Regions from separate parts of the Frigoribacterium sp. 9N genome, predicted to be linked through region 2. Evidence: predicted binding sites of a transcription regulator. Region 2 holds the regulator's gene; the other holds the start of a gene.
What was found. Region 2 encodes HspR, which represses chaperone genes until heat shock. Its sites were predicted from a motif close to AAGTTGAGTCNNNNNGACTCAACTT; they were not measured.
Positions count from the first base shown of each region.

Region 1: the regulator HspR is predicted to act here: its motif matches at 12,944-12,968, upstream of ARTHRO9V_RS04095 (ATP-dependent Clp protease ATP-binding subunit).

Region 1 is NZ_LR733392.1:212,873-228,254, reverse strand. It holds gene ARTHRO9V_RS04150 (glycosyltransferase) at 1-554, opposite strand, end outside; gene ARTHRO9V_RS04145 (glycosyltransferase) at 659-1,771, opposite strand; gene ARTHRO9V_RS04140 (TrmH family RNA methyltransferase) at 1,883-2,527, opposite strand; gene ARTHRO9V_RS04135 (HAD-IIA family hydrolase) at 2,602-3,414, shown strand; gene ARTHRO9V_RS04130 (septum formation family protein) at 3,446-5,797, opposite strand; gene pyrE (orotate phosphoribosyltransferase) at 5,794-6,345, opposite strand; gene ARTHRO9V_RS04120 (exodeoxyribonuclease III) at 6,468-7,304, shown strand; gene ARTHRO9V_RS04115 (AEC family transporter) at 7,351-8,271, opposite strand; gene ARTHRO9V_RS04110 (hypothetical protein) at 8,317-8,781, opposite strand; gene ARTHRO9V_RS04105 (low specificity L-threonine aldolase) at 8,988-10,034, shown strand; gene ARTHRO9V_RS04100 (phosphoribosylanthranilate isomerase) at 10,092-10,715, opposite strand; gene ARTHRO9V_RS04095 (ATP-dependent Clp protease ATP-binding subunit) at 10,734-12,926, opposite strand; gene ARTHRO9V_RS04090 (hypothetical protein) at 13,103-15,382, shown strand, end outside.
Region 2 is NZ_LR733392.1:18,120-33,501, forward strand. It holds gene ARTHRO9V_RS03180 (zinc-binding dehydrogenase) at 226-1,281, shown strand; gene ARTHRO9V_RS03185 (hypothetical protein) at 1,344-1,775, opposite strand; gene ARTHRO9V_RS03190 (hypothetical protein) at 1,924-2,151, shown strand; gene ARTHRO9V_RS03195 (Dabb family protein) at 2,100-2,411, opposite strand; partial or broken gene ARTHRO9V_RS03200 (phosphogluconate dehydrogenase C-terminal domain-containing protein) at 2,570-2,797, opposite strand; gene ARTHRO9V_RS03205 (FadR/GntR family transcriptional regulator) at 2,750-3,409, shown strand; gene aqpZ (aquaporin Z) at 3,549-4,331, opposite strand; gene ARTHRO9V_RS03215 (DUF3060 domain-containing protein) at 4,402-4,824, shown strand; gene ARTHRO9V_RS03220 (DUF3060 domain-containing protein) at 4,824-5,279, shown strand; gene ARTHRO9V_RS03225 (DUF3060 domain-containing protein) at 5,378-5,854, shown strand; gene ARTHRO9V_RS15965 (pilus assembly protein CpaE) at 6,015-6,569, shown strand; gene ARTHRO9V_RS03235 (class I SAM-dependent methyltransferase) at 6,598-7,710, opposite strand; gene ARTHRO9V_RS03240 (heat shock protein transcriptional repressor HspR) at 7,802-8,209, opposite strand; gene ARTHRO9V_RS03245 (DnaJ C-terminal domain-containing protein) at 8,302-9,300, opposite strand; gene ARTHRO9V_RS03250 (nucleotide exchange factor GrpE) at 9,459-10,118, opposite strand; gene dnaK (molecular chaperone DnaK) at 10,130-12,010, opposite strand; gene ARTHRO9V_RS03260 (MFS transporter) at 12,225-13,607, shown strand; gene ARTHRO9V_RS03265 (hypothetical protein) at 13,701-15,382, shown strand, end outside.

The DNA of each region.
Region 1 (15,382 bases), 190 kb from region 2:
CGGCGACGGGCCCCGATCAGTGTGAGGGCGTCGACGACGAGATCGACGCCGTGGAGGGGGATGTACCCCCCGTAGTACAACACCCGGAGCGCGTCGTGAGGCCGAGCGGGCGGCTGCCGGGTGGCCCAGGTCGGGGCACCGACCGCGAGGGGGACGACCGTCGCCGAAGGGCCGTGGCGCCGGACGATCTCGGCGGCCCGTGGCTCGGTGTCGATCAGGTAGAGATCCGCGCACCTCACGGCCGCGGCGTCGAGCACACGGAACCGGAGGGCCGCGGGCGATGCCGGGGAGACGCGCCGCCAGTCGTCGACCGCCGTCTCGTATTGACCGACGAACCCGTCGACGACGAGAGCGGCACCCTGCAGACGGGCGACGAGCCACGCGAGCGGCGCGTGGCTGAGCCGGAACTCGGAGAGCAGGACGACGTCGGCCTGCCGGGCGCCCCGGACGAGTGAGCGGACGTCCTCGATCGCGCGACGCAGCCGACCCGCGGCACGCGACCGCGGGGCGACGACGACCGACGCGCCGAGCTGTCGTTCGAGGTGGGCCCGCACGCGGACGTTACGGGGGTAGCCCGTGTCGTGCACCCCGTACTGGAGGACCCGGAGGGGACCCGCCCCGGGGCGAGGCGCTCGGGTCGGACGACCGGACGGGCCGCTCATCGGGCGGCCGCCGTGATGCCGAGCCGGGACAGCCGGTCGACCACGGCGTCGACCGACGCACCGACGGACAGGAGCGAGGCGTTCGCGGCGACGTGGTCCGAGACCGTCCGGCGCAGCGCGCGGTCGGCGGTCAGGTCGCGGACGGCGGACAGCCACCGGTCGGGTTCGCCCACGGGCAGGACGAGTCGTCGTCGCAGGTCGGGGTCGGTCACGAGGAGGGGCGCGGCACCGTAGCTGTCACCCAGCAGGACGGGCACGCCCGCGGCGGCGGCCTCGACGGCGCTGCGGCCGAAGGCCTCTCGTGAGGCCGTCCCGACGAAGAGTCCGGCGTCGTCCCACAGCCTCGCCGGGTCGACCCACCCGGGCATGGTCACGCCGTCGGGCAAGGAGGCGCGGAGCCGGTCCTCGAGCGGACCCTGCCCGTGCAGGCGGCCGGGGACGCCCGCCCGTGCCGCGAGCTCGACGAACGCCGCAGGCCGCTTGTCGACGTCGAACCGGGCCGCCCAGACGAGAGGCGTGGCCGCCTCGCCCCACGAGCTGCGGGCCGAGAGACGGATGCCGGCCGGGACGAGGTGGGGACGGCGCGCCCGCGCCACCTCGCCGGCGAGGACCGGCGTCGTCGCCCAGACGTCGTCGGCCCCGCGCAGGGCGCGACCCTCGACGAGGCGGAGGGCGACCCGACGGAGGCGCGCCTGCTCACCGGGAGCGGGCCACGGCAGTCCGCGGACCCACGCCACCCAGGGCGTGGACCCGTGACGGCGCAGCCGGGCGAGGGCGACGTCGCTCTGCGTGACGAGCGTGACGACCACGTCGGCGGCATCGGCCTCGGGGGCGCTCGTCACGAGACCGGCGACCTCGTCGACGACCGCGCGACCGTGCGCGTGGACCGTCACCTCGCGGACGCCGGGGGTGGTCGCGACCGTGCCGCGAGCCGTCGGGCGCAGCCCCACGACGGCTCGCCAGTCGAGCCCCCGGCCCCGCGCTTCGGCGACCAGGTCGTGGGTCGAGCGGTAGACCCCGCTGCGGGCCATCAACGGCGCCGCGACGAGCAGGACCCGGGGCGCCGAGCGGGAGCCGCCAGCGGCGGGGGACGGGGCGGACGACGGCACGGGGCACTCTCGCTTCTGTTCGGGAGACAGGAGGTGATCGACCCTCAGGCCGATCATCAAGAGTATAGGTGTGAAATATGAGTCAGGTCAACGATCGCCCGAATCGAGGGGTCAGAAGCGGTGACGCACGACCCACGAGTGCATCACCACGGCGGCGGCCGCCGCCGCGTTGATGCTGCGCGTCGAGCCGAACTGCGAGATCTCGAGCACGGCCTCGGCCGCCGCGAGCGCCTCGGGCGACAGGCCAGGCCCCTCCTGCCCGAAGACGAGGACGCAGCGCTCGGGCAGGTCGAACGTCTCGATCGGCACGGACCCCTCGACGTTGTCGACGGCGAGGACGGGGAGGCGCTGCTCACGGGCCCACGCCAGGAACGTCTCGACGTCGGGGTGGTGCAGCACGTGCTGGTACCGGTCGGTGACCATCGCCCCCCGCTTGTTCCACCGGCGGCGACCGATGATGTGCACGGTGTCGGCCGCGAAGGCGTTGGCGCTGCGCACGATCGACCCGATGTTCATGTCGTGCTGCCAGTTCTCGACGGCGACGTGGAAGCCGTGCCGGTGCGCGTCGATGTCGGCCACCACGGCCTCCATCGTCCAGTACCGGTAGCGGTCGACCACGTTGCGTCGGTCACCCTCGCGCAGCAGCTCGGGGTCGAAGTGGTCCCCCTCGGGCCAGGCCTCCTCGCCGCCGGGCCAGGGGCCCACCCCGTGCGTGAGTTCGTCGCTCGGCGGGGTCGGGGACTCGTCCTGGGGCATCCGACCAGGGTAGGCGGTGGGCGGAGGCGACCCGCGCCTCCTCGTCGTCAGGGCACCTCGCTAAGGTGAGCGCCATGGGTGCACGCGAAGACGTCGAATGCTGGCTGACCGACATGGACGGCGTGCTCGTCCACGAGAACCACGCCCTGCCCGGCGCGGCCGACCTGATCCAGCAGTGGCAGGACGAGGGCACGCCCTACCTGGTGCTGACGAACAACTCGATCTTCACCCCGCGCGACCTGGCGGCCCGTCTGCGCGCCTCGGGGCTGCACGTGCCCGAGGAGCGCATCTGGACGAGCGCCCTCGCCACCGCCGACTTCTGCCGGTCACAGATGCCCGGCGGCTCGGCCTTCGTCATCGGCGAGGCCGGCATGACCACCGCCCTGCACGAGGCGGGGTTCATCATGACCGAGACCAACCCCGACTACGTCGTCGTGGGCGAGACGCGCAACTACTCGTTCGACTCGATCACCAAGGCCGTGCGGCTCATCCTGGGCGGTGCACGCTTCATCGTCACGAACCCCGACGCCACGGGCCCGAGCGCCGACGGCGTGCTGCCCGCGACGGGCGCGATCGCCGCGATGATCTCGAAGGCCACCAACAAGGAGCCCTACGTGGTCGGCAAGCCCAACCCGATGATGTTCCGTTCGGCGATGAACCGCATCGGCGCGCACAGCGAGAACACGGCGATGATCGGCGACCGGATGGACACCGACATCATGGCCGGCATCGAGGCCGGGCTGCACACCATCCTCGTGATGACGGGCATCAGCGACCAGGCCGAGATCGACCGCTACCCGTTCCGGCCGAACGAGATCCTGGCCGGGGTGCACGAACTGGTGCGCAGCGAGCCGATCGAGTCCGACGTGGTGCCGTCCGAGGCCTGAGGCCTCCGGAGGCGCGGGCAGCCTCGACGCGTCAGCCCGCGACGGCGACGAGGCTGGTCGTCAGGGGTTCGCCGCCGCTGCGGTTGACGAAGCACGAGTACGTGCGGTCGCCGGCGGCCCACGCGTCGGCGTCGGCCGGGAAGCTCGCGAGCAACTGCACGTCGGGGTAGGCCGCGGCGGCCTGCCGGTCGAGCGCGTCCGCGCCCGTGCAGAGCAGGTTCATCTGGCTCTGCAGCACGTCGGCACCCGGGTAGGCCGCGGCCGCGTCCCCGTCGAGGGTGCCCAGTCGGGTGAGCTGGGCGACGTGCGGCTGCGCACAGTCGGCGACCTCGTAGTCCTGCTGCCAGGCCGATTCGAACGCCGAGAAGCACTCGCCGCCCTGCAGGTCGGCGTACGAGTGCGTGCCTGCCGCGAGCGGCCCGGCCGGGGCGACCTCGGCGGCGGGCTCGACCGGCGCAGCCGTCACGGTCCGGGCCGCGGTCGGTGCCGCGGCGGCGGCCGACGCGTCGCTCGTGAGGTCGTCGGTGGAGGCGAAGAGCGATCGCGAGAGGAAGAAGAGCGCGACCAGCAACAACAGGATCACGAGCCCGGCACCCACGGCGGCCAGCCCCTTGTGCGACCGGACCCACTCGGCCAGACCCGCCGTGCGGGGTGTCGTGGCGGGCCTCTCGTTCACCGGACGGGTCTGCGGCACGAACACGCCGGCTCCGCCGACCTCACGGCGCGGCCGCTCGCCCGTCAGGGCCGAGGTGGCGCTCATCGAGACGCCGGGCAGCACCTGCGTGGCATCGACCCCGGGGTCGTCGACGTCGGCGCGCTCGTCGAGGGCGGGACGAGGAGGCGCGAACAGCGCGGTCGCGGTCGTCACCTCGGCCCCGTCGTCCAGGCCCTCGTCGTCGGCGTCGGCGTCTGGGTCTCGGTCGGCGCGGGACGACTGCTCGACGTCGGGCACGGGCCCGACCTCGGACGGCGGAACGTCGCCGGAGCCGGACAGCGACCAGGCGCCGGGGGCGTCGTCCGCGTTCGTCGCGTGCTCGGGCTCGTGCTCGCTCTCGGGACGTGCGCCCCGCGGCTCGACGGGCGCGGTGCCTGCACCTGACGGGACGACGCCGAGGATCTCGGTGAAGGTGGGCTCGCGGTCCCCCCTCGAGCCGGAGTCGGCCCTGGGCTCCGGGACGGACGACGCCTGGGTCGTGGGGGTCGGCGTCGGCGTCGGCGTCAGCGTCGGCGTCGAGGGGACCGCCGCGGCGCCGGGGACGCCGGGCTCGACCCCGCCACGGGAGGCCGCCGAGGCGGCAGCGGCCGCAGCAGCTGCGGCTGCGGCTGCCTCGGCCAGACGACGCTCACGCCGCGTCATCTCGTGGTGCTCTTCGACCCACCACGGCGCCTCGACACCGCCTTCGCGGGAATCGACGGCCGGCTCGGGCTCGGGCTCGACATCGGACGCCGGCTCGGGCTCGGGGTCTGCCTGGAACTCCGGCTCGGGCTCGGGCATCGGCTCTGGCTCGGGCGTCTGCTCCGGCTCTGCTTGGAACTCCGGCTCAACGAGGCGCTCGGGCTCGACTTCGGCCTCGGGCGTCGGCTCTGGCTCTGCCGCCGCTTGGAACGTCGGCTCCGCTCGGTGCTCGGGCTCGGGCATCGGCTCGGACTCGGGCTCGACATCGGACGCCGGCTCGGGCTCGGGCTCGGGCTCGGGCTCGGGCTCGGGCTCGGGCTCGGGCTCGGGCTCGGGCTCGGGCAGAGCATCCCAGTCGAAGGTCGCTGGTTCGGCGGATTCGGCCCGGGGTGCCGAGATGAGGGCGGTGAAGGGCCCTGGCTCGTCGCTCACGCCGGCACGCTCCTCGACGTCGGCGAGACCCGACGCCTGAGCGGCATCACCGGCGTCATCGGCGTCCTCGGGGTCGGACGGCGGCGACTCGGGTCGCCTCGACTTGGGCTGAGCGGGAAGGTCGGGAACGGGCACGGACGACGGAGGCGGCGGCGGCACGGACCCCGTCAGCGCTCCGAGGTCGAGTGCCTGGGGGTGACCGAAGGTCTTCGGCGGAGGCGTCCCGGCCGGGGACTCGGGCACGACGAACGGCAAGGGGGTCGGAGGCGACACCTCGGCCGAGCCCGTGGGCACGGACGCACCACCCGGGTCAGCCGGTCGCTCGGGGTCGTCGTCGTCGTGGGGGACGTCGACCGCTCGGGTGGCCGGCGGCAGGTCGAGGGCCTGGGTGGGGACGTCCTCGGGGGCGGTGTCGGGAAGACGACCCGCGCCTCCTGACGGGGTGTCGGTCGCGTCGTCGTCGTCGGCACCGTCGAACTGGGCGGCGAGCCAGTCGCTGGCGTCGTCGCGCCCGGCGTCGTCGCCGTCGTCGCCCCTGGGCCGGTCGTCGGTCACGGTGTCAACCCGAGGTCTTCCAGCCCGATCGCGGCGAAGTAGGGGTAGCCGGCCGCCTCGATCACCTCGCGGGCCCCGGTGCTGCGGTCGACGACGACGGCGACGGCGGCGATCTCGGCTCCGACGGCCTCGAGGGCCTTGGCGGCGGCGAGGGGCGAACCGCCGGTCGTCGAGGTGTCCTCGAGCACGATGACGCGCTTGCCCTCGAGGTCGGGGCCCTCGACCTGCTTGCCGCGGCCGTGGTCCTTGGGCTCCTTGCGGACGACGAAGGCGTCGTAGTCCTTGCCGAGCGCCACGCCCTGGTGCAGCACGGCGGCGGCGATCGGGTCGGCGCCCATCGTCAGGCCACCGACCGCGAACACGTCGGGCACCTCGTCGATCAGGTCGACCATGACCCGGCCGATCAGGGGCGCGACGCGGTGGTCGAGGCTGACCTTGCGGAGGTCGATGTAGTACGTCGCCTTCTTGCCGCTGGTCAGCGTGAAGTCGCCGTGGAAGACGGCCTCGGAGCCGATGTAGTCGATGAGCTGCGTGCGTGCGTCGGTCACGGTGACCCATGGTAGAGCAGGCGGGCTCCGAACGTCGGGGCGGGCGGACACGGCTCGACGCCCCGTCGGTGGACGGCGGCGGCCTCGGACCCCGCCGGTGCCGGCCCGGTACCGTGGTCGGCATGCGCGTCGCGACCTACAACGTCAACTCCGTCCGGGCTCGAGTGGGCAGGGTCGTCGACTGGCTCGTCCGTGAGGACGTCGACGTCGCGGGACTGCAAGAGATCAAGTGCAAGCCCGAGCAGTTCCCCTACGACGCCTTCCGCGAGGCCGGCTACGAGGTCGAACTGCACGGGCTCAGCCAGTGGAACGGCGTCGCTTTCGTCAGCCGCCTGCCGATGGAGGACGTCGAGATCACCTTCCCGTCGCAGCCGGGCTTCGCCAAGGGCCAGGAAGGCCCCGACCAGCCCAAGGAGGCGCGGGCGATCGGCGTCACGGTCGAGGGCGTCCGCCTGTGGAGCCTCTACGTGCCCAACGGCCGCGAACTGGGCGACCCGCACTACGACTACAAGCTCGACTGGCTCTCGAAGCTCGCCGCCGAGACCGAGGCCTGGCTCGCCGCGCGCCCCGACCAGCCGTTGGCCCTGATGGGCGACTGGAACGTCGCACCGCTCGACACCGACGTGTGGGACATGTCGGTCTTCGAGGGCCACACGCACGTCAGCCAACCCGAGCGCGACGCCTTCTTCCGCTTCGAAGAGGTCGGCCTGACCGACGTCGTCCGCTCGCGCCTGCCCGACGGCTACACCTACTGGGACTACAAGCAGCTGCGCTTCCCCAAGAACGAGGGCATGCGCATCGACTTCATCCTGGGCTCGAAGGCCTTCGACGGCCTCGTGACGTCCGCGGCCATCCATCGCGACGAGCGCAAGGGCGACGCCCCGAGCGACCACGTCCCCGTGGTCGTCGACCTCGACCTCGAGACCGAGCTCGACGACGACCGCCCGATGATCTTCTGAACCCCGGCCCCGCTCGCCTGCGGCGCTCGACACCAGGAGGCGCGGGTCAGGCGAGCAACGCCGCCACCAGCACCAGCACGGGAACCGAGAGGATGGTCGTCGCCAAGACCGTGTCTCGGGCGACGACGACCCCGGTCTGGTAGCGCTGGGCGTAGTTGAAGACGTTCTGGGCCGACGGCAGACCGGCCAGCACGACCGCCACGAAGAGCTCGTCGCGGTCGAAGTCGAAGACGAACGCCCCGAGCAGCCAGGCCGCGACCGGCATGACGACGAGCTTGAGGACGACGGCGACGACGATGTCGGCGCGCCCTTGCCCTGCCTGGAACGGCTTCGAGCCGTACAACGACATGCCGAACGACAGCAGGACGACCGGCACCGCGGCACCGCCCACCAACTCGAACGGCTCGCGGACGGCCTGGGGGATCTCGAGGCCGGTGACCGCCACGAGCACACCGAGGGCGGACCCGATCAGCAGGGGGTTCGTGAACGGTCGGGCGATGGTGCGCCCGAGGCTGCTGCCGCGGTTCGTCACGGTGTCCATGACGGCGAGCACGATCGGCGTGAGCACGAGCAGCTGGTAGAGCAGGACGGGGGCGACGAAGGTGGCACTGCCCAGCACGTAGGTCGCCACGGGCAGGCCGATGTTGTTCGCGTTGACGTAGGCGCCACCCATCGTCCCGATGGCCGTCTGCGCCGCACTGCGTCGGAGGACGAACTTCAGGACGACGACCGAGAGGACGGCGGCCAGGAGCGAGGCGAGCGCCGAGACCACCAACAACCGCGAGAACAGCACGTGGACGTCGGCCTGCGAGATGGTGGAGAACAGCAGGCAGGGCGTGAGGACGAAGAAGACGAGGCGCGAGAGCACCCGGTGGCCGGATTCTCCGAGCAGGTCGATGCGACCGACGACGTAGCCGGTCACGATGATCACGCCGATGATCGCGAACCCGATCAGCACTCCACCCATGGGTCCATCCTGTCGCACGCCCCGGGGGCCGGCGGGACGACCGGGTCAGGCCACGGGCACGCCGTCCCCCACCGGGGCGCCGATGCGTTCGAGCAGATGCGCCGCCTCGTCCTCGGCCTGGGCGTCGACGGCCCAGGCGACGACACCCGCCTCGCACGCGGCGACGGCGAACGCCTCGCCGGTCGGGAGCCCGCTGGCGCGGGCGAGGTCGTCGGCGAAACGCCTCGCCGCCTGGGCGACCGGGCGATCCGACGCGACGACGACGAGGGCACCGCGACGCAGGCCGTCCGCGAGGCTGTCGACCGCACGGTCGAGCTGTACCGCCGTCGGGGTGGCGGCGTCGACGGCCACCACGGCCCAGTCGAAGCCGACGACGTCGTCGATCGGGGTCGCCATCTCGCACGAGAGCACGACGACCTCGGCGTCGAGTGCCGCCGCCCGATCGGCGACGGGACGGATCACCGGGTACGGACCGGCGAGGACGAGCTTCGGGGCGTGGGCGAACAGCATGACGGGGCCTCTCGGGGTGGAAGGAGCGCCCGGCGGGTCCGACCGGGCGGGACATCGAGTCGACGATGCGTCACGTACTACTCTACGTGTGACATTTACATTGCACAAGACGTTGCGGCCGTCACCGTTCGGAACAGGCCCTGCACTCCCCTGCGCCCCCGCGCCTCCTGACACCCCGGGACCCGGCCGTCGGGCAGAATCGACGGGTGACGCGCCTCCACGATCCCTCGGTCCACACGTTCGCCAGCGACAACTACGCCGGAGCCCACCCCGAGGTGCTGCAGGCGATCGTCGACGCCGCCGGCGGCCACGTCGGCTCGTACGGCGCCGACCCGTACACGCAGCGGCTGGCCGAGGTCGTCGTCGAGACGTTCGGCGAGGGGGCGACCATCGACCCCGTGCTGACCGGCACCGGTGCGAACGTCGCGGCCCTCCAGGCCCTCACCCCGCGCTGGGCGGCCGTGATCTGCGCGACGACCGCGCACGTCTACACCGACGAGGGCGGCGCTCCCGAACGCCTGGGCGGCATCAAGCTGTTGACCGTGCCGACCCCCGACGGCAAGCTCACGCCCGAGCTGATCGACCGGCAGGCCTACGGCTGGGGCGACCAGCAGCGCCCTCAGCCCCTCGCGGTCACGATCACGCAGAGCACCGAGCTCGGCACGGTCTACACGCCCGACGAGATCCGGGCCGTGACCGACCACGCGCACACGCTCGGCATGCGGGTGCACCTCGACGGCGCGCGCCTGGCGAACGCCGCCGCCTCCCTCGGCGTCCCGCTCCGCGCGATCACGCGCGACGCCGGCGTCGACTCGGTCTCGTTCGGCGGCACGAAGAACGGCCTGGTGCTGGGCGAGTCGGTCGTGACCTTCTCCGAGGAAGCACGGGCCGGCTTGGTCTACCTGCGCAAGATGGACGCACAGTTGGCCTCGAAGATGCGCTTCGTCTCGGCACAGTTCCTGGCCATGCTCGAGGGCGACCTCTGGCTGCGGTCGGCGACGAGGGCCAACGCGATGGCCGCCCGTCTCGCCGACGGCTTGGCCACCCTGCCGGGCGTCGCTGTCACCCAGGCGGTCGACGCCAACGCCGTCTTCGTCGTCCTGCCGCCCGAGGCCGTGGAGCCCCTCCGCGCCGCGCACCACTTCTACGACTGGAACCGCGCCACGGGAGAGGTGCGACTCATGTGCTCGTTCGACACCACCGAGGCGCACGTCGACCGGTTCGTCGAGGACGCCCGCACGCTCGTCGGCTGAGGCCGGGTCCGCTCAGGCCAGGTCGGGTCAGGCCAGGTCCGCTCCGGCCGGGTTCGCTCAGGCTCGGGCGGCCTCGACGAACGCACGGATCAGGTCGACGCTCTTCACGCCGCGCGACGACTCGACGCCCGAGCTGACGTCGACCCCGACGGCACCATGGGGTCGGAGTCCGGCCAGCAGCCCGGCGACGTTGTCCGAGGTGAGCCCGCCGGCCAGCAGCCACTCCCGGGCAGGCGGCGCCGACAGCAGCGGCCCGACGTCGAAGGTGGCGCCGGCACCGGGGTCGATCGCGTCGAGGAGCAGGGCGTCCTCTCGGAAGGCGACCCGCGCCTCCTCGGGTTCGGCCGCGTAGACGGCGGCGCTGACGGCACGGATCACCCGGAAGCCCGCCGCATGGGCGGCGGCAACGTCCGCCGGGGTCTCGTCGCCGTGCAGCTGGACGGTCGACACCGAGGAGGCGCGGGCCGACTCGAGCACCGTCTCGATGCCCTGCCCGCGGAACACGCCGACGGTCTCGACGCCCGCCGGCACGCGCGCCGCCAACGCGCGTGCACCCTCGGGATCGATCGTGCGCGGACTGCCGGCCGCGAAGACGAACCCCACGGCGTCGGCCCCGGCCTCGACGGCGGCGTCGACCGTCTCGGGCGTGGACAGGCCGCAGATCTTCACCCAGGTGCGCATGGTTCCAGTCTGCCGGGCTCAGGCGGGCAGGTCGTCCAGGTCGCCGGGCGTGGGCTCGCCGACGTCGTGCCGCACGACCGTCAGCCCCTCGCCCCCGTCGGCCACGTCGACCCGCACGGTGTCGCCGTCGGCGATCTCGCCCCCGAGCAGCGCCATCGCGAGCTTGTCGTCGATCTGACGCTGCATGAGGCGGCGCAACGGCCGGGCGCCGTAGATCGGGTCGTAGCCGCGGTCGGCGAGCCAGGCCCGCGCGTCGGGGGTGACGGCGAGCGCGAGGCGGCGATCGGTGAGCCGTCGTCCGAGGCGGTCGACGTAGAGCGACACGATCTGGCCGAGGTCGTCGGTGCTGAGGGTCGAGAACACGACGATGTCGTCGAGCCGGTTGACGAACTCGGGCTTGAACGCCTGGCGCACCAGGCCCTGCACCAGCTCTTCTTTCTCGGGGTCGCTGAGGCCGGGATCGGTGATGACCTGCGAGCCGAGGTTCGACGTCAGCACCAGGATCGTGTTGCGGAAGTCCACGGTTCGGCCCTGCCCGTCGGTCAGCCGGCCGTCGTCGAGCACCTGCAGCAGGACGTCGAAGACCTCGGGGTGGGCCTTCTCGACCTCGTCCATCAGCACGACGCTGTACGGGCGACGACGCACGGCCTCGGTCAGCTGACCACCGGCTTCGTAGCCCACGTACCCGGGAGGCGCGCCCACGAGGCGGGACACGCTGTGCTTCTCGCCGTACTCGCTCATGTCGATGCGGACGAGCGCCTTCTCGTCGTCGAAGAGGAAGTCGGCGAGGGCCTTGGCGAGCTCGGTCTTGCCCACCCCGGTGGGGCCGAGGAAGAGGAACGAACCGGTCGGGCGGTCGGGGTCGCTGATGCCCGCGCGGGTGCGCCGCACCGCTTCGCTGACGGCCTGGACGGCGGCCTTCTGACCGATGAGGCGCCTCCCGAGTTCGCTCTCGAGGTGCAGCAGCTTCTCGGTCTCGCCGCTGAGCAGACGACCGACCGGGATGCCGGTCCAGGCGGCGACGACCTCGGCGATGTCGGCGTCGGTGACCGAGTCGCTGACCAGCCGGTCGCCCGACTTCTCGAACGACTCGGCGTCGGCGAGGCGCTTCTCGATGTCGGGGATGCGCTCGTAGCTGATGCGCGCCGCATCTTCGTAGCGCCCCTCACGCAGGGCGCGGTCGGCGTCGATGCGGGCCTCGTTGAGGTCGCTGCGTAGCGTGCCGACGCCCTGCAGGGCGGCCTTCTCGGCCTGCCAGCGGGCGTCGAGGTCGTCGTAGGCGGCCTGCTGCTGGGCGATGGTCTCGCGCAGGGTGGCGAGGCGGGCCTGCGAGGCGTCGTCCGTCTCCTTCTTGAGGGCCAGCTCTTCGATCTGGAGGCGCACCAGGCCCCGGTAGAGCTGGTCCAGCTCGACGGGCGACGAGTCGATCTCCATCTTGAGGCGGGAACCCGCCTCGTCGACGAGGTCGATCGCCTTGTCGGGCAGCTGACGGCTGGGGATGTAGCGGTTGGACAAGGAGGCGGCGGCCACCAGGGCGCCGTCGGTGATCGTGACCCCGTGGTGCGCCTCGTACCGCTCCTTGAGCCCGCGGAGGATCGCGACGGTGTCCTCGACGCTGGGCTCGCCGACGTAGACCTGCTGGAAGCGGCGCTCGAGGGCCGCGTCCCTCTCGATGTACTGGCGGTACTCGTCGAGGGTGGTGGCGCCGATGAGGCGCAGCTCGCCGCGGGCGAGCATCGGCTTGAGCATGTTCGACGCGGCGACCGAACCCTCGCCCCCGCCGGCACCCATCAGGGTGTGCAACTCGTCGATGAAGGTGATGACCTGGCCGTCGCTCTTGGTGATCTCTTTCAGCACGTCCTTCAGGCGCTCTTCGAACTCTCCGCGGTACTTGGCCCCGGCGACGAGGGCGGCGAGGTCGAGGCTGATCAGGCGTTTGTCCTTCAGGCTGTCGGCGACGTCCCCCTCGACGATGCGCTGGGCGAGGCCCTCGACGACGGCGGTCTTGCCGACGCCGGGCTCGCCGATCAGGACGGGGTTGTTCTTGGTGCGGCGGGTGAGCACCTGGCTGATGCGACGGATCTCGGCGTCGCGGCCGATGACGGGGTCGAGCTTGCCGCTGCGGGCGATGGCGGTGAGGTCGACGCCGTACTTCTCGAGCGCCGACTTCTGCTTCTCGTCGGAAGCCGGAGCGCCCTGCATGTTCGCCATGGATGTGCCTTTCTCGAAACTTGAGTGGAGCTGGCTCAAGTTTACGCCGACACGCCCGGATCGCAAGCCCTCGCACCTGTCATGTTGTGCATGCCTTGTTTTGTGTCTAACATTTCACTATCTGTTCGCCTGGCGGCGCATCGCGTTGCCCAGACATGAAAGAACACCTCTCTCACATGAAGAAAACTCTCAAGCGCACCGGCGCGATCGGGCTGGCCGCAGCCACGATCGTCACCGGCCTCAGCTTCGGCCCCGCGGCCGTGGCCGCAGCCCCTTCCCCTACCAGCTCACCCGTCGACGGATCTCAGGTGCAGTTCGTCGGACAAGGCGCAGACGGGACGATCTACGGTCAGGCATCGCCGACGGCCTGGAACGTCCGCACCTATCAGACCCTCGCTGACGCACAGTCCAATTCGATGGTCTTCACGACCACCAGGGTCGGGGACTATTTCTACGCGGAGGCCGTGGACGGCGACGCCAATCGCTGCCTCTTCAAGAACCAGAGCTCGTCCACGCCCTACGTCGCCCTGGGCGGAAGGTGCGGCTCCGACGCGACTCTGTTCTCGATCGACGGCAACTCCCGAGTAGTGAACAAAGTCACGGGCACACCGATGAGCGCCCCGGTTCGAATCGGTAGTTACTCGTTCTTCGGCCTGTCGAACTCATCTCCGCTCTCCTTCCAGGGAATCGAATCGAAGTCGTATGCCCCGTCGTACAACGAGGCGGACGACACGGTGACGTTGACGATCACCGGAGGCGAGAATGACGCGGACGTGTTCGTCGAGGACATGTCCGGCGGCAACGGCACGACGGGTCGAACGAACGACGACGGCGACGCGACGATCACCCTGTCCCCCTTGCTCAGTGCCGGTGAGACGGTACGCCTGAAGTACGGCGAGTCGGGCACGTGGGAGACCATCTCCACCGGGCGCCTGCCCGCCATCGGCGACCTGCAGGTCGTGCGTGGCGATGACGGCAGGGTCACCGTCAGTGGCAAGGCATCCGGGATGGCCGGTGCGAACGTCTACGTCGGCCCCGACCGCCTCTCGCCCAACGCGGTCCAGATCGAGAAGGCGGCCGCGGACAACACGTTCTCGTTCGTGCTCAATGACGCCGCCGCGGCTCTGAGCACCGGTTACATCTACAGCTACATCCAGGGCGTCCGGACCGAGATCGCCATCAACGGGTTCTCCGGCAAGGTCGACTCGGTCGACATCCCCAACCGGACGGCCGTCATCTCCGGCACCGCCGTCCCCGGGTCGTTCGTGCTGATCGACACTGCCGTCCCCGACCAGGTGCAGGCCGGCACCGACGGGCGCTGGTCGCACACGGTGACCGACCTCACGCTGGGCTCGAACCCGATCCCGCTCTCGCAGTACGAGAACGGCGAGAAGACCGGCGAGACCACCCTCGACGTCGTGCTCGACGTCTCCCCTGTGCGCGGCTCGGTGTCGTTCCCGGCCGACCTCGAGCAGGACGCCGTCCTGTCCGGCACCGCCCACCCCGGCTCCACCGTCGTGATCCGCGACGTCGACGGCGACGAGATCGCCCGCACCGAGGCCCGCCTCGGCTCGGGTGCCTGGTCGACCCCGATCGGCGCCCCCGACGCGGGCGGCGACTACGACGTCCGCATCCACCAAGAGATCGACGGCGAGGCCAACGGTGAGATCGTCGTCACCGTCGCCTACGGCGCCGGTGTCGCGATCACCGCTCCGGTCGAGGGCATGGCCCACGACGGCGGCCCGGTCACCCTGCGCGGCACCGGCGAGGTCGGCGCCCAGGTCACCGTCCGCGAAGAGGGCCGCAGCACCGTCCTGGGCAGCGCCCAGGTGCTCGCCAACGGCCAGTGGACCATCCGCACCACCGACGTCGACGACCGCAAGCACGTCCTCGAGGCCAGCCAGACCGGCAAGGGCAACAACACCACCACCTCGACGGTGACCCTCAACCCCGAGAACGGCGAACAGCCCCCGGTGATCGTCGCCCCGACTGTCGAGACCCCCGAAGCGGGTTCCACGGTCACGACCAGCCGCCCGGTCTTCTCCGGTCACGGCCAGGACGGCGCCACCGTCACGATCGGCTACGGGCCCAACAGCATCATCGGGACCGGCACCGTCGTCGACGGCGAGTGGACCATCACGCCGACCCGTGGGCTCAGCCTCGGCACGAGCAACCTCGTCGTCACCCAGACGGTGGGCGACGACGTGCAGCAGATCACCCACACCATCAACCGCGTGGCCGCAGAACTGCCCCTGAGCGTCACGAGCCACGTGAACGACCAGTTCTACGAAGCAGGCGTGACCACGTTCCGCGGTACCGCGCCGATCGGCTCGACCGTGACGGCCAAGAACCAGTGGGGCACCCCCATGGGCGCCGCGAACGCCGCCGACGGCACCTGGGCCTTCAACCGCAACCTCGGGCCCACCACGGCCGGCTACCTGATCACCTTCACCGCC
Region 2 (15,382 bases):
AGTCCACGCTGTCGACCCCGAGGGGTCGGTCTTCTGGGGGCTGCTCTTCGTCGGCCTCATGATCGGGCAGATCGTCCAGGCGACACGGCCAGAGCGTCCCGCGAAAGCCGCGCAGTCCGAGGTGGACGAGGCGCCGGCGAGCAGCAAGTGAGCGCTACGAGAACACAGGCCGTGCCCGCTCCCTAGGCTGAGCAACACCTGTCGCCCACATCTACCCTGGTGGGCATGACCGATCTGCCTGCCCGCACCCGTTTCGCCACCGTCGACGCCGAGCGCTCGGTCGCCTTCGCCGAGGTCGACCTCGAGGCTCCGGGGGGGTTCCAGGTCGTCGTGCGCATCCGGTACACGGGCGTGTGCGCGACCGACACCCACGGGTGGGCGTCCGGCGGGCTCATCCCCGCCGCCGTGTTCGGCCACGAGTGGACCGGCACCGTCGTCGCCGCCGGCAGCCGGGTCACGACCGTCGCCGTGGGGGACCGCGTCGTCGCCAGCGTCGGCCCGCCCTGCGGCACCTGCGCCATGTGCCGCGCCGGACACCCCGACCACTGCGACACCGCCTTCGCCGAGGCCAACGGCATCTCGCCCGACGCCCCCACCCACGGAGCCTTCGCCCAGCACGTCACCGTCCACGAACGCCGCGTCCAGCGTGCCCTCGACGGCCTCACCGACGAGCAGCTCGGCCTCGTCGAGCCCACCGCCGTCACCTTCCATGCCGTGCGCCGTGCCGGCCAGCGCCTCGGCGACGTCGTCGTGGTCCAGGGCGCCGGCCCCATCGGCCTGCTCACCGCCCAGCACGCCCGCCACGCCGGCGCCGGAGCCGTCGTCATCGTCGAGCCCATGAAGGCGCGGCGCGAGACCGCCCGCCGCCTCGGCTTCACCGACGTCCACGCTCCCGGCGAGGGTTTCACGGCGCGGGTGCTCGAGCTGACCGACGGACTCGGGGCGGACGTCCTCTACGAGTGCACTGGCGCCTCCTCGCTGTTCCAGCCGAGCGCCGAGCTGGTCCGCCGCGGCGGCACGCTCGCGCTGCTCGGCTACCCGATGACCACCTCGGAGGTCTCGTACGGCGACTGGCAGAGCCGCGAGCTGACCGTCGTCGGCAGCCTCGCCTACACGCACTCCGACTTCGTCGGCGCGATGCGCGCACTCGCCGACGGTTCGGTCGAGGCGGGGCCGCTCATCACGGGGACGGTCGGCCTCGACGAGCTGCCGGCCCTGCTCGCCGAGCTCGACAGCGGGGAGACCGAGCACGCGAAGGTGCTGGTGGCGCCGAACGGGTGAGCGGTGGCGGCTGAAGCGTCAAACCGATCGTGTCTCGAGGAGCCGACCCGCGCCTCCACAGTTCACTGCTGGTCGGGCACGCAGGCGTAGTCGTCGCCGAAGGCCTCGGTGACGCGGCGGATGGCTTCGGGGGTGCCCCACTGCTCGACGTCCTCGCAGGCGTGGTCAGCCCGGGACGCGTACATGCCGAACGCCCCGACGTCGACGTAGCCGTAGTCGTAGCGATCCGAGGGGCGTCCGCCGGCGCCGGGCTCGTCGGGCAGGTCGATGACGAAGCCGTCGGGGAAGCGCAGCTCGACCCCGTGCGGTGCACAGGCCGGGAGGGTCTCTGTCGTGAGGTCGGCCACGATCACCGGCTCGTAGGTCGTGCAGTACGGGAGGCGCGCGTCGGACCCCGACAGCACGAGCGGCACGTCCGGGTCGGCCCGCACCGCGAGCACCAGCAGCACCGACACCACGAGCAGCGCGGTCACGATGCCGGCCAGGACCTTCATGAGGTGAACCTACCGCCGGATCGACGTCGTGCGATCACGGGCGGAGCGGTGTTCCTGGGCATCACGTCAATCGACTGGCATCGACCGGCGCGAGCGTCCTAGCGTTTTCCCGACCGATCAGAACCGAGATGAAGGAGCAGTGCTTCTCATGACGAACTGGCTCCGCGCCCTCGCCCCGCTCGCCCTGACGGCGATCGCCCTGGTCGTCTTCTTCACGGCCGATCGCACCGTCGGGATGCTGGTGATCGTGGCCGCCCTCGCCTCGGCGTTCCTCGTCGGCACGGGCGCCGGCCAGCCGAACCGCGCCTCCCGCGCCTCCAGGCGTTACGCCTCGACGTCGAAGACGACGACCCGGGCGGACGCGTCGCCGAGGTAGCTCGCGACCGGCTGGTGCGAGGGGTGCGGCAGGTAGCCGTCGCGGGCCGCGGCGTCACGGAAGCGCACCACGAGCATCCAGTCGAAGCCGGCCTCGAGCTGCTCGGGGCTGACGCTCTCGCCACTCGACACCGACAGCACGCCGTCGATGCCGGTCAGGTGCTCGGTCGACAGCCGCGTCGCCTGATCGGCCACGTCGGCCGGGGCCCCCTCGGCCCACTCCACCAACACCACGTGCACGATCTCGTCCATGTCCGCCATCCGCGCATCCCCTCGTCGTCGCCGCTCGCCGCGGCAGGTCACCCGATCCTGACACGGGCGTCGCCCCGGCGGTCGGCCCGGGCGACCACCGCACCACGCGGGAACGCAGGAGGCGCGGGTCACGCGACCCGCGCCTCCTGCGTTCCCGTCGTCGCGGCCTAGCGGCGGACGGCGTCGATCTTCAGCATGCGCGCGATGACCGAGTCGAGCTGGCTGTCGTCGAAGATCTTCTTCCAGTCGTCACGGACGATCGACTCGCGGCCGTAGTCCATGGCGATGTGGCAGGCGTCGCTGAACGGGTTCGAGCCGCGCAGGCCGTTCGTCAGCGCGATCCAGGTGTGGCCGTAGAGCATGGCGCGGGCGGCCTCGTAGGGGACCCCGACACTCCCGGGTCGCGCCTCCCCCCCGAGCGGCAGCTCGCCGAACGCCTCGGCGTCGGGCGATCGACCGTCCGCGAGGCCCTGGCCGCCCTCGAGATCCTCGGCATCGTCACGGTGCGCCCGGGCTCGGGCACCTACCTGCGCGACCAGACCTCGGAGTTGCTGCCGACCACGCTCAGCTGGGGTCTCATGCTGAACGCGGCACGCACGCGCGAGCTCATCGAGGTCCGGGGCGGGCTCGAGATCCAGGCCGCCGCCTACGCCGCCGAGCGGGCCACCGACGCCGACGTCGACGCCCTGCGGGGGTACATCGAGGTGATGGCCGACTCGCTCGAGGACCTCGACGCGTTCCTCCAGGCCGACATCCGGTTCCACCTGCAGATCGCCGTCAGCGCCGACAACGTCGTGCTCAAGGACCTCCTGCAGAGCACCCGGTCGCTGCTGCGCCTCTGGGTCGAACGGGGGCTCACCGAGAAGGACCAGGCCGAGGCCGCGTACCGCGAACACCGGGCCGTCTTCCGCGCGATCGAGGCACGCGATCCCGACGCCGCGCTCGCCGCGATGCGCGACCACATGGCCACCGCCGCCGACCGGGTCCGGAGCGCCACGGTCGTCTAGGTCGTCGCCCCCGACGGGCGGGGCGTCGTCGTCGCCTCCGCTCGAGCGACGGTCGGCACCGGCGTCACCGCACGAGGACGCAGGAGGCGCGGGTCACGCGACCCGCGCCTCCTGCGTCCCCTGCCGCTCGGGTCGCCCGTCAGGCGCGACGGCGCAGGACGCGGTGGGCCAGGCCCGCCAGGGCGCCGCCGACCAGGGGCGCCACGAAGAAGACCCAGACCTGGCCCAGGGCGTCGGGGCCGCCGTAGAGGGCGGCCGCCAGCGAGCGGGCAGGGTTCACCGACGTGTTGCTCACGGGGATGCTGATCAGGTGGATCAGCGTCAGGGTCAGGCCGATCGCCAAGGGTGCCAGGGCCTTGTACTCACCCTTGGCGGTTACCGACAAGATCACGCCGACGAACACGGCCGTCAGCACGATCTCGGTGACGAGGACGGCTCCGAGGCCGAAACCGCCGGGCGACGACGCGCCGAAGCCGTTCGAGGCGAAGCCCGAGTCCCGGGCCGCGGCGAAGTAGCCGGCGGGGCCGTCGGCGGCGACGAGCGCCACGACGCTGGCTCCGGCGGCGGCCCCGACGAGCTGCGCCACGACGTAGCCGGGCACGCTCGCCCACGGGGTCCGACGGGCCAGGGCGAAGCCGACCGTCACGGCCGGGTTGAAGTGGCCACCCGAGATGTGACCGACGGCGTAGATGCCGGCCATCACGCTGAGCCCGAACGCCAGGGCCACGCCGAGGAAGCCGACTCCGAGCGCGTTGCCGTCGTCCGGGAACGACGACGCGAACACGGCCGTGCCCACGCCTCCGACGACGAGGAGGAAGGCCCCGAACGCCTCGGAGGCGTACCGCGCGAGGGGCGCGTAGGTCTCGGCGTGCTGCGTGCGCTGTTCTTTCGTGGACCGGCTGGCGGGTGTGGTGCGAGGCATGGGGGACTCCCTGGTGTCGGGTGGGGTCGGGTCCCCCGCACCGTCCCCCCACCTCCCGAAGGGAACCACCATGCGCACCTCCACCCTGCGGACAGCCGCCCTCGGCGTCGCGCTCGTCGCCGTCCTCGCCGGCTGCACCTCGAACGCCGACACGGAGGCCGAGGCCGGGACGACACCCCTCGCCGAGGTCACCCCCGAACCCGCCGTCACCGAGACCTGCATCGACGGCAACGCCGTCGTCGTCCTCGACGAGGACACGCCCGAGGTCACCTTCACCGAGCCCTGCGACAGCATCAACGTGGTGGGCAGCGACGGCACCGTCACCCTCGCCGACGTGAGCCACCTCGTGGTCGAGGGCCAGGGCGTCACCGTCACGGCCGGTGCCGTGGGCACGGTCGACTTCGCCGGCGACGGCAACGCCGTCAGCCACACCGGGGCCGCTCCGACCGTCAACGAGAACGGCACCACCGACAACACCGTCACCGCACGCTGATGGTCGGCCTCCTCCGCCGGCGCGGGCCGGCCTCCGCCGCCCTGGTCGCGACCACGATGATCCTCACGCTCGCAGCGTGCTCTTCCGCCGAGACCGACGCGACACCGAGCCCGACCGTGAGCAGCACCGCCTCCTTGGACGCCGCCCCCGTCGGCAGCTGCGACGACGGCTTCATGCTGGTCGACCTCGGGGCCACCGACGACGTCGCGCCCTCGCTCGACACGAGCAGCTGCGACCTCGTCTCGATCGTCGGCTCGACCGGGACCGTCGTGCTCGACGAAGTCAGCACGCTCGTCGTGGAGGGCTCCGACGTGACCGTCTCGGTGCAGGACGTCGGCACCGTGCAGCTCGCCGGTGACCGCAACACGGTCCACCACGCCGGCGAGGCCCCGGCCGTCGACGACCAGGGCCAGGCCAACTCCGTCTCCACCGCGGCCGAACCCGCCGCGGAGTGATCGAGAGGCGGGTCCAGCCCCTGGCTGGACCCGTCCTTTCGTGCTCTGACGCCCCCGAACCGCACCACCCACCCTCCATCCCCGCCCCGGAGCACCCCATGACGACGACCTCGACCCTGATCAGCCTCGTGACAGCTGTCGCCCTCGGCGCGGGCCTCGCCGGCTGCACGAGCGCCGCCTCGACGATCGACCCGGGCCCCTCCGCGACCACCACGTCGACGACCACCGCACCGGCACCGGGCGGCCCCTCCACCGCGGGCGGCGCCTCGACCGCGACCGATCCCGCCGACGACACGTGCGTCGACGGTTTCGCCTGGATGCAGTTCGGCGACGACGAGCCCCGCACCAAGACCTTGCCCGACGGCTGCGACACCGTCATCGTCAACGGCAGCGACGCCGAGTTGACCCTCGGTCCGACCCGGGTCGTGGTCGTCATGGGCGACCGCAACACCGTCGACGTGCCCCGCGTCGACCAGGTCGATGCGATGGGTGACGACAACACCATCCGGCTCGACGACGACCTCCAGCCCCTGCTCAACACCGACGGCACGGGCAACGTCGTCACCACTCGCTGACGCGGCGGACCGGACCGCCCCTCCCCCGCGCGCGCATCCGAGCCCGAGCCCGAGTCCGAGTCCGAGTCCGAGTCGACCCCGAGCCCGAGCAATCGGGCGCGAATCTCTGCGGGTCGGCACCCCGTCACTCCCTCCCACCTCGACGGTGCATCATGGGCCGATGCTCGATCACGCCCTCGCCCGCCGCCTGCGCGACGCCGGACTGCGCTGGCGGCCCCGCGCCGGAGACCGATTCGTCATCGAGACCCCGGGATTCGACGGCGACGTCTTCACGCTCAGCGACATGACCATCGAGGTCCACGAGTACCCCACGGGCACGGAGCTCGGCTTCAACGGCACCACCGAGTGGGCCCTCGACTCGGTCGCCGCCGATGACAGCCTGTGGCTGCCCCGCGAGGACCAGCTGCGCGAGCTGCTCGGCCCCGTGTTCCGCGGGCTCGCGCGACACGTCGACACCGGCTCCCGCCCCGACAGCGGCGGCGACAGCGACAGCACCACCAACCCAGGCGGCGACCCCGACATCAGCGGTGACGGAGACGGTGGCGGAACCGTCTACGAGGTGACCACCCGCCCGACGGGGGGCGACACGGACCTCCGGCACCGCGCCTCCGTCGCCGAGGACGCCTACGCGCACGCCCTGCTCGCCTACATCGACGCGTCGCTGCGCCTCGACGAGGTCGAGGTCGAGGTCGAGACCGAGGCCGAGGCCCGCTGACAGGACCCGACCCGGGCCCCGCCCCGGGTCAGCCCCGACGGACCGACCGCGTCACCGTGAAGCGCCGGTCACGGGCGACCTGGGTGGTCGGTCCCACGACGCGTTCGAGCACCGGCCGGTGGCCGAGGGGCGAGTTCCACACGCACCAGAGCTCACCGCCCGGGCGGAGCAGACGGGCGGCCGCCTCGAACAGCTTGTGGGCGATGGCCGTGTGCACCGTCGCCCCGACGTGGAACGGCGGGTTCAGCAGCACGACGTCGGCGGAGGCCTCGGGCAACGACGACCCGGCGTCGTCGCGCGACACGACGACCCGATCGGCCACGCCGGTCGCCGTCATGGTGGCCCGCGCCGACTCGACCGCCGCCCACGACTGGTCGGTGGCGACCACCCGGGCGTCCGGTCGGGCGAGGGCGAAGGAGGCGGCGAGCACTCCGGTGCCGCACCCCAGGTCGACGACGTCCCGGGCCTCGGGAGCCGCGCGGTCGAGGACGGCGAGCAGCGCTCGGGTGCCGACGTCGATCGAGGTGCCCGCGAACGCCGCACCGTGGGCGACGACGACCACGTCGCCGTGACGCGAGGTGCGCGGCCAGCCGAGCGCGCCTCCTGGGGTCGGGGTCGTCGCGGTCAGCACCCGGGACTTCTGGCGGGACAGCCCGGCGGTCACCTCGCCGAAGTGGCGCGCCAGGACGTCGTTCATCGCGAGGGTCATGTGCTTGACGCGTCCCCCGGCGAGGACGCGGACGTCGGGGTGGGCGTACCGGGCGATCGACCCCGCGATCTCGTCGAGCGCGTCGAGCCCTCGGGGCAGCTGCAGCAGCACCGTCCGCGCGCCCTCGAGGAGGGCCTCGTCGAGACCGTGGTGCGACCACGTCGTGGCGAGACCGAGGCGGCCGGCGTTGGCGTCGAGCGCGCGTTCGCCCGAGAGAGCGTCCTGGTGCACGCGGACGGGGGTGCCGGGCGACAGGGCCGCGACCCCGAGGCTCAGCGCGCCGTAGCGGTCGCCGATGACGGTCACGGCCTCGGGGTGGTCGGCGAGCGCCTCGTCGGCGGTGTCGAGCAGCAGCCGGTCGCTGGCGTCGTGCGCGACGAGTTCGGGGGCCTCGATGTCGGGCCACCGGCGCAGCTGCTCGAAGTCGATCACCCGCCAACGCTAGTCCGCGCGGCCGACCTGTCACGACCTGCCGCCCACCTCCCGGTGCGCGCTGCGGGTCGCGACCTCTCGGGGCCGCGCGTCAGCGCAGCGGCCGCCAGACGACGACCGAGGTCTGCCGTGACGGGCGGGTGCCGTGTCGCAGCGGCACGACGCCGCTCTCGCCCGCGGCGAAGACCCGGGCGCCGGGCCGGTTGACCATCTCGTCGGCCAGGGCCCGTTCGAGCTCGCGCACCCGGGACTGCAACGAGGTGACCTGGTTCTCGAGTTCGAGGATGCGCTTGATGCCCTCGAGCGAGATGCCCTCGCCGCCGAGTCGGGCGATCTCTCGCAACTGGACGACGTCCCGCATCGAGTAGCGCCTCGACTTGCCCGCGGTGCGCTGCGGGACGACCAGGCCGAGCCGGTCGTACTGCCGCAGGGTCTGCGCGTGCAGGCCCGAGAGCTCGGCGGCGGTCGCGATCGCGAAGAGGGGCGAGTGCTCGTCCATCGGCCACTGGGTGGGGTCCGGTCGGTCCATCTCGTCTCCTGTCTCGTCGCTCGTGGCCTGCCGCCGAGGAGGCGCGGGTCGGGTCGGTCTCGTCAGGCCCGGGCGCGGGCGATCAGGTCGTCGCGCGGGTTCTCGGCCGGCAGCGCGGCGGCCAGGGCCTCGACGGCCTCGCGCGCCTTGTCGTTGAGGTGCGCGGGCACCGCGACCTGGACGGTGGCGAGCAGGTCGCCGACGCCGTCCTTGGCGTGCACGCCGCGCCCCTTGACGCGCAGGACGCGACCCGAGGGCGTGCCCGGTGCGACGCGCAGACGCACGGGGTCGCCGCCCAGGGTGGGCACCTCGATGGTCGCACCGAGCGTCGCCTCGGCGAAGGTGACCGGTACGTCGAGACGCAGGTTCTTGCCGTCGAGCTCGAAGACGGGGTGCTTGCGAACGGCGACGGTCAGCACCATGTCGCCGGCCTCGCCGCCGTCGGGGCTCTGCTCGCCGCGACCGCGCAGCTTGATCTTCTGGCCGTCGTGCACGCCGGCCGGGATGCGGACCTTCATCGGCTTGCCGTTCGAGGCCTGCAGCGTGATGGTCTCGCCGACGATGGCGGTCTGGAAGTCGAGGGTCGTCGTGGCCGTCATGTCGCGGCCCTTCTGCGGGCCGCCGAAGCCGCGGTAGCCGCCGCTGGTCTGGCCGAATCCACCACCGCCGAACATGCCGCCGAAGATGTCGTCGAAGCCACCGCCACTGCCGCCCTGGCGGAACTGCGTGCGCTGTCCGCCCTGGTTGAACATGCCGCCGAAGACGTCCTCGAAGCCGCCGCCCGCGCCTCCGGGGCCGCCGCTGCCGGCCGCGAAGCGGGCACCGCCGCCCATGGCGCGCACCTGGTCGTACTCGCGACGCTGCTCGGGATCGGAGAGCACCGAGTGGGCCTCACTGATCTCTTTGAACTTCGCCTCGCTGGCCGCGTCGCCGGGGTTGGAGTCGGGGTGGTACTTGCGCGCGAGCTTGCGGTAGACCTTCTTGAGCTCGGCGGGCGTGACGTCTTTGGAGACACCGAGGACGGCGTAGAAGTCCTTGTCGAACCAGTCCTGACTCGCCATGCGGCACCTCCTTCCTTGACTGGAAGTCGCTGCCTGGCAGCGACCGGAAGAGAACGGGGGAGGCGGTGGGCACCTCGTCGAGGAGCCCACCGCCGATCGCGACTCGCGTCGCAGGGGGGTGGTGACGGGCAGCCCGGGGGCCGCCCGTCACCGGGGTGCTACTGGGGGGTGTGCACCGCGACCTTGGCGGCCCGGATGACCCGGTCGCCGATCGTGTAGCCCGGCTCGATCACGTCGGCCACGGTGTTGACCGTGACGTCGGCACTCGGCAGCTGGACGAGGGCGTCGTGCTTGCTGGGATCGAAGACGTCACCCTTCGCGCCGATCTGCGCCAGGCCGAACTTGTCGAGCCCCCCGCGGATCTTCTGCGCGATGACGGTCATCGGGCCCTCGGCCAGGTCGCCGTGCTGTTCGGCACGGGCCAGGTCGTCGAGCGCCGGCAGCAGCGAACGGACGACCTCGGCCACCACGGCCTCGCGGTTGGCCTCGCGGTCACGCTCGACGCGCCTCCGGAAGTTCACCAGCTCGGCCTGGGCCCGCAGCATGTCCTGTCGCATGTCGGCCACCAGGTCGGCACTGGCCGCGTCGAGGATCGCCTCGTCGTCGGCGCTCAGCGTCTCGGTGCCCTCGGGTGCCTCGGCCATCGACTCGGCGGCGGCCTTGGCCCCGGCCGGGGCCTCGGCGTCGGCCGGGGTCTCGACGTCGGGAGCCTCGGCGTCGACGAGCTCGTCGGGCTCGACCACGTCGGCCGTGCCGCCGTCTTCGGACGGGGTCGCGGGACGCGGCTCGTCGTCGGGCGTCTTGTTGTCGTCAGTCATGCCGACCGCCTCTACTTCTTGTCGTTGTCGTCGTCGTCCACGACCTCGGCGTCGACGATGTCCTCGTCGTCGCCCTGGGCCTGGCCGTCGGCGGGAGCACCCTCGGCACCGGCCGCACCGGCAGCGCCGGCCTGGTCGGCCTGGCTCTGCGAGTAGATCGCCTGGCCGAGCTTCTGCTGGCTCTCGTTGAGCTTGTCGAAGGCGGGCTTGATCGCGGACTCGTCGTCGCCGGCGAGGGCGGACTTGAGCGAGTCGACGTCGGCCTGGACCTCGGACTTGACGTCCGCGGGCAGCTTCTCGTCGTTCTCCTTGATCAGCTTCTCGATCGAGTAGACGAGCTGCTCGGCCGAGTTGCGGGTCTCGTTGGCCTCGCGACGCGCCTTGTCTTCGGCGGCGTTCTCCTCGGCCTCGCGCACCATGCGCTCGATGTCGTCCTTCGACAGCGACGAGCCGCCCGAGATGACCATCGACTGCTCCTTGCCGGTGCCCTTGTCCTTCGCGGACACGTGCACGATGCCGTTGGCGTCGATGTCGAAGGTGACCTCGATCTGCGGGACGCCGCGGGGGGCCGGGGCGATGCCGGTCAGCTCGAAGGTGCCGAGGTTCTTGTTGTCACGCGTGAACTCGCGCTCGCCCTGGAACACCTGGATCGCGACGGACGGCTGATTGTCGTCGGCCGTCGTGAAGGTCTCGCTACGCTTGGTCGGGATGGCGGTGTTGCGCTCGATGAGCTTCGTCATCGCGCCACCCTTGGTCTCGATGCCGAGGCTGAGCGGGGTGACGTCGATGAGCAGGACGTCCTTGCGCTCACCCTTCAGCACGCCGGCCTGGAGGGCGGCACCGACGGCCACGACCTCGTCGGGGTTGACGCCCTTGTTGGGCTCCTGACCACCGGTGAGCTGCTTGACGACCTCGGTGACCGCGGGCATGCGGGTCGAGCCACCGACGAGCACGACGTGGGCGATGTCGCCCACCTTCACGCCCGCCTCTTTGATGACGTCGTTGAACGGCTTCTTGGTGCGGTCGAGCAGGTCGCTCGTCCACTGCTCGAACTGCGAGCGCGAGATCGTCTCGTCGAGGTTGAGCGGGCCGTCGGCCGTCAGCGTGAGGTACGGCAGCTGGATGCTGGTCGAGGTGCTCGACGACAGCTCTTTCTTGGCCTGCTCGGCGGCCTCTTTGAGGCGCTGCTTGGCGATCTTGTCGGTCGACAGGTCGACGCCGTGGGCGTCCTTGAACTTCTTGATCAGGTGCTCGACGATCCGGTTGTCCCAGTCGTCGCCGCCGAGGCGGTTGTCACCCGAGGTGCTGCGCACCTGGATGGTGGAGAAGTCTTCGTCTTTACCGACTTCGAGCAGCGAGACGTCGAACGTTCCGCCACCGAGGTCGAAGACCAGGATGAGCTCGTCTTCCTTGCCCTTGTCGAGGCCGTAGGCGAGCGCCGCGGCGGTCGGCTCGTTGATGATGCGCAGGACGTTGAGGCCCGCGATCTCGCCGGCCTCTTTCGTGGCCTGGCGCTCGGAGTCGTTGAAGTACGCGGGGACGGTCACGACGGCGTCGGTGACCTCTTCGCCCAGGTACTGCTCGGCGTCGCGCTTGAGCTTGCCCAGGATGCGCGCGCTGATCTCTTGCGGGGTGTACTTCTTGTCGTCGATCTCGACCTTCCAGTCGGTGCCGACGTGGCGCTTGACCGACGCGATGGTGCGGTCGACGTTGGTGACGGCCTGGCGCTTCGCGGTCTCGCCGACCAGCACCTCGCCGTCCTTCGTGAAGGCGACGACCGAGGGGGTCGTGCGCAGACCCTCGGCGTTCGCGATGACGGTGGGCTCGCCACCCTCGAGGACGCTGACGACCGAGTTGGTGGTACCGAGGTCGATTCCTACTGCACGTGCCATGTGCTTTTCTCCTTCGTGGTGCGGTGTGACGAAAGCCTTGGGGGCCGGCCTTGAGTCGGCCTGGCTCAACTTTACTCACGCTGCGGCCGACGTCAAGCTGCGAACCTGAAAGTTGAGCCAGAAAGACTCAACTCTCGTGAGAGGGTCGCCGCGCCCACGCCGGACGAGGAGGCGCGACCCCCCTCGGCCACGGACGCCCACTAGGTTGACCCCCATGACCGCAGCGCAGACGCTCGCCGACGCCGACCCGATCCCCCGCCGCCGTGTGCTCTCGTGGGCCCTCTGGGACTGGGGCTCCGCCGCCTTCAACGCCGTGGTCACCTCGTTCGTCTTCAGCACCTACCTGGCGTCCGGCGCCTTCGTCGATCCGGCGATCGTGGCGGCGGCCGGCGACGACGCGCGCAACCCGGCCCTGGTGCTGGCCAAGGCCGAGAACGCGACGGTCATCTCGACCGCCCTGACGATCGCGGGGGTGCTGATCGCGCTGCTCGCGCCGGTGCTCGGCCAGCGCAGCGACGGCTCCGGGCGCCGCAAGCTCTGGCTGGCCATCAACACCGGTCTCGTGGTGCTGGCCATGGCCGCGATGGTGCTGGTCGCCCCGGCGCCCGGGTACCTCGTCTTCGGCGCGGCCCTGCTCGCCGTCGGCAACCTCTTCTTCGAGTTCGCGAGCGTCAACTACAACGCCATGCTCGTGCAGGTCTCGACACCGGGGACGATCGGCAAGGTGTCGGGGTTCGGCTGGGGCCTCGGATACGTCGGCGGCATCGTCCTGCTGCTGTTGCTGCTCGTCGCCTTCTTGCAGAGCTTCGGCGTCGAGGGACGCGGCGGCCTGTTCGGCGTCGCCACGGGAACGGAAGGAGGCGCGTGGGACGTCCGCCTGTCGATCGTCGTCGCCGCGGCGTGGTTCGCGGTCTTCGCGGTGCCGGTCCTGCTGTCGGTGCCCGAGCTGCCCGCCACCGCCGCACGGGCCCGGGTGGGCTTGTGGCGCTCGTACCGCCTCCTGGGGTCGACGATCGCCAAGCTCTGGCGCACCAACCGCCAGGTGCTGCTGTTCCTGCTGGCCAGCGCCGTCTTCCGAGACGGCCTCGCCGCCGTCTTCACCTTCGGGGCGATCATCGCCGCCCAGGTCTTCGGCTTCACGCCGAGCATGGTGATCTACTTCGCCGTCGGGGCGAACCTCGTCGCGGGCATCGGCACGTTCGTCGGGGGTTGGCTCGACGACCGGCTCGGGGCAAAGACGATCATCGTCGCGTCGTTGGTGGGGCTCGTGATCGCCGCCTTCGCGGTGCTCGCGATCGGGACCGCGACGAACCTCTTCTGGGTGTTCGGCCTCGCCCTGGCGCTCTTCGTCGGGCCGATCCAGTCGGCGAGCCGGTCGTTCCTCGCCCGGGTGACGCCGCCCGGGCGCGAGGGCGAGATCTTCGGGCTCTACGCGACGACCGGGCGAGCCGTGAGCTTCCTCGCCCCCGGGCTGTTCACCCTGTTCGTGAGCGCGACGGGCGACACCCGCTTCGGGATCGTCGGGATCGCGCTCGTCCTGCTCGCCGGACTCGTGTTGATGCTGCCGGTGAAGGGGGTGCAGCGCTCGATCGACTGAGGCGTGCTCGGAGTCGCCAAAACGAGAGGTGGAATGTAAAGTATCTCTCGGCCGCCCCGATCGGTCTTCCCTTTCCCCCATCCGGAAGAAGACATGAGCACGATCAGATCAGGCCTCACCGCCGTCGGCCTCGCGGCCCTCGCCGTGGGCACCCTCTCCCCCGCCGCAGCACACGCGGCCCCCACCATCACCGACCAGGCCTCGGCCGAGGCCCCGTCCGCGTCGACCACGGCCCCGTCCGCACCCCGAATCGCGTTCGTCCAACCGAGCGAGGGCGACAAGCTGTCCGTCGCCGGCATGGCGCCGGGCGCGCGACTCGCGGGAATCATCGTCGAGGGAGGGGGCAGCTACAGCGCCGCCGTCTGGAACGATCGCTTCGCCACGCTCGTCGACGTCGCCGACCGGGGCAAGAAGGCCACGCTGATCTCGTACACCCCGCAGGGTCGGGTCGAGGTCGACTTCGTCCTCGAGACCCAGTACGCCGAGGGCGAGGACGAGGCGCCCGGCACGCCCGTCATCCACGGGGTCAGCCAGTACGACGACGACCACCTCGTGATCGAGGGCACGGTGGCGCACCACCCCGATCTCTTCTCGAAGACCGAGGTGTGGGCCAACCGGTCGGGCATGTCGTGGGACTTCCCGTCCGAGAACGGGTCGTTCTCGCTCACCGTGCCCGCCTCGCGCGCCGGCGAGGTCATCGACGTGACGGCCTACTACCAGGGCCACGCCAGCGGGACGGCCCAGGTCGCGCTCGTCCCGACCGGGCGCAACACCGCCTCCGACGTCCACCCGCTCGACGTCGAGTCACCCACAGCGGGCGACGTGCTGGCGACTCCCGAAGCGACCTTCGCCGGAACCGGCATCCCGAACTCGCAGATCGTCGTGACGCGCGACGAGAAGACGAACCGCGCCTCCTCCACGCTCTGCGAGACCCGCGTCTCGTCGCTGGGCGACTGGAGCTGCACGTCGCCGACGCTGCCGGCCGGCAGCTACGACACCGTCGTGACCGAGACGCCCGCCTGGGCCGCGGCACCGAAACAGACCACCGGGACGGCGTTCTCCGTCGCCGACACCATGCCCGACCCCGGGACTCCGGGTCGCCCCTCGACCCCCCTCCTGTCGTCGGTGACCGAGGGCCCCGACGGCCGCCTGACCGTCCGAACGATCATCCACGGGGCCGGCCAGGCCCGCATCGACGTCGGCGACCACAGCGAGACCCGTCTCCGCGGGCAGCACGGCCGGTTCTCGTTCCTGCTCGACGGGTCGCTGGCCGGGCAGACCGCGACCATCACGGGGCTGTCCCACGACGGCGACGGCGACGGCGACTCCCTCGAGATCGACCTGACGCCGCTCGAGGCCCCGGCCGGCTCACCGCTCTCGGCCCCGTTGATGCACGGCATCTCCGAGGAGTCGAGCACCTTCTACGTCCAGGGCACCACCTCGTACTTCGCCGACGAGTACCTCGTGCCGACGGTGATCGCCCAGATCGACGGCGAGTTCGTCGCCGCGACCGAGTCCACCTGGAACGGCGCGTACATCCTCCGCATCCCGACCTCGTTCGCCGGGCAGGACGTCGACCTCTACACCGTCCGGAACGGCGAGCTGTCCGAGGCCACCACGATCACGGTCGCAGCGACCGAGAAGAACTCGGCTCCCGAGACGTTCCCCCTCGAAGTGACCTCGATCGCCGAGGGCGAGACCATCTCGACCGACATGACCTCGATCACCGGCGAGGGCATCCCCGGGTCCCGCATCGCGATCGCAACCGACCTGGC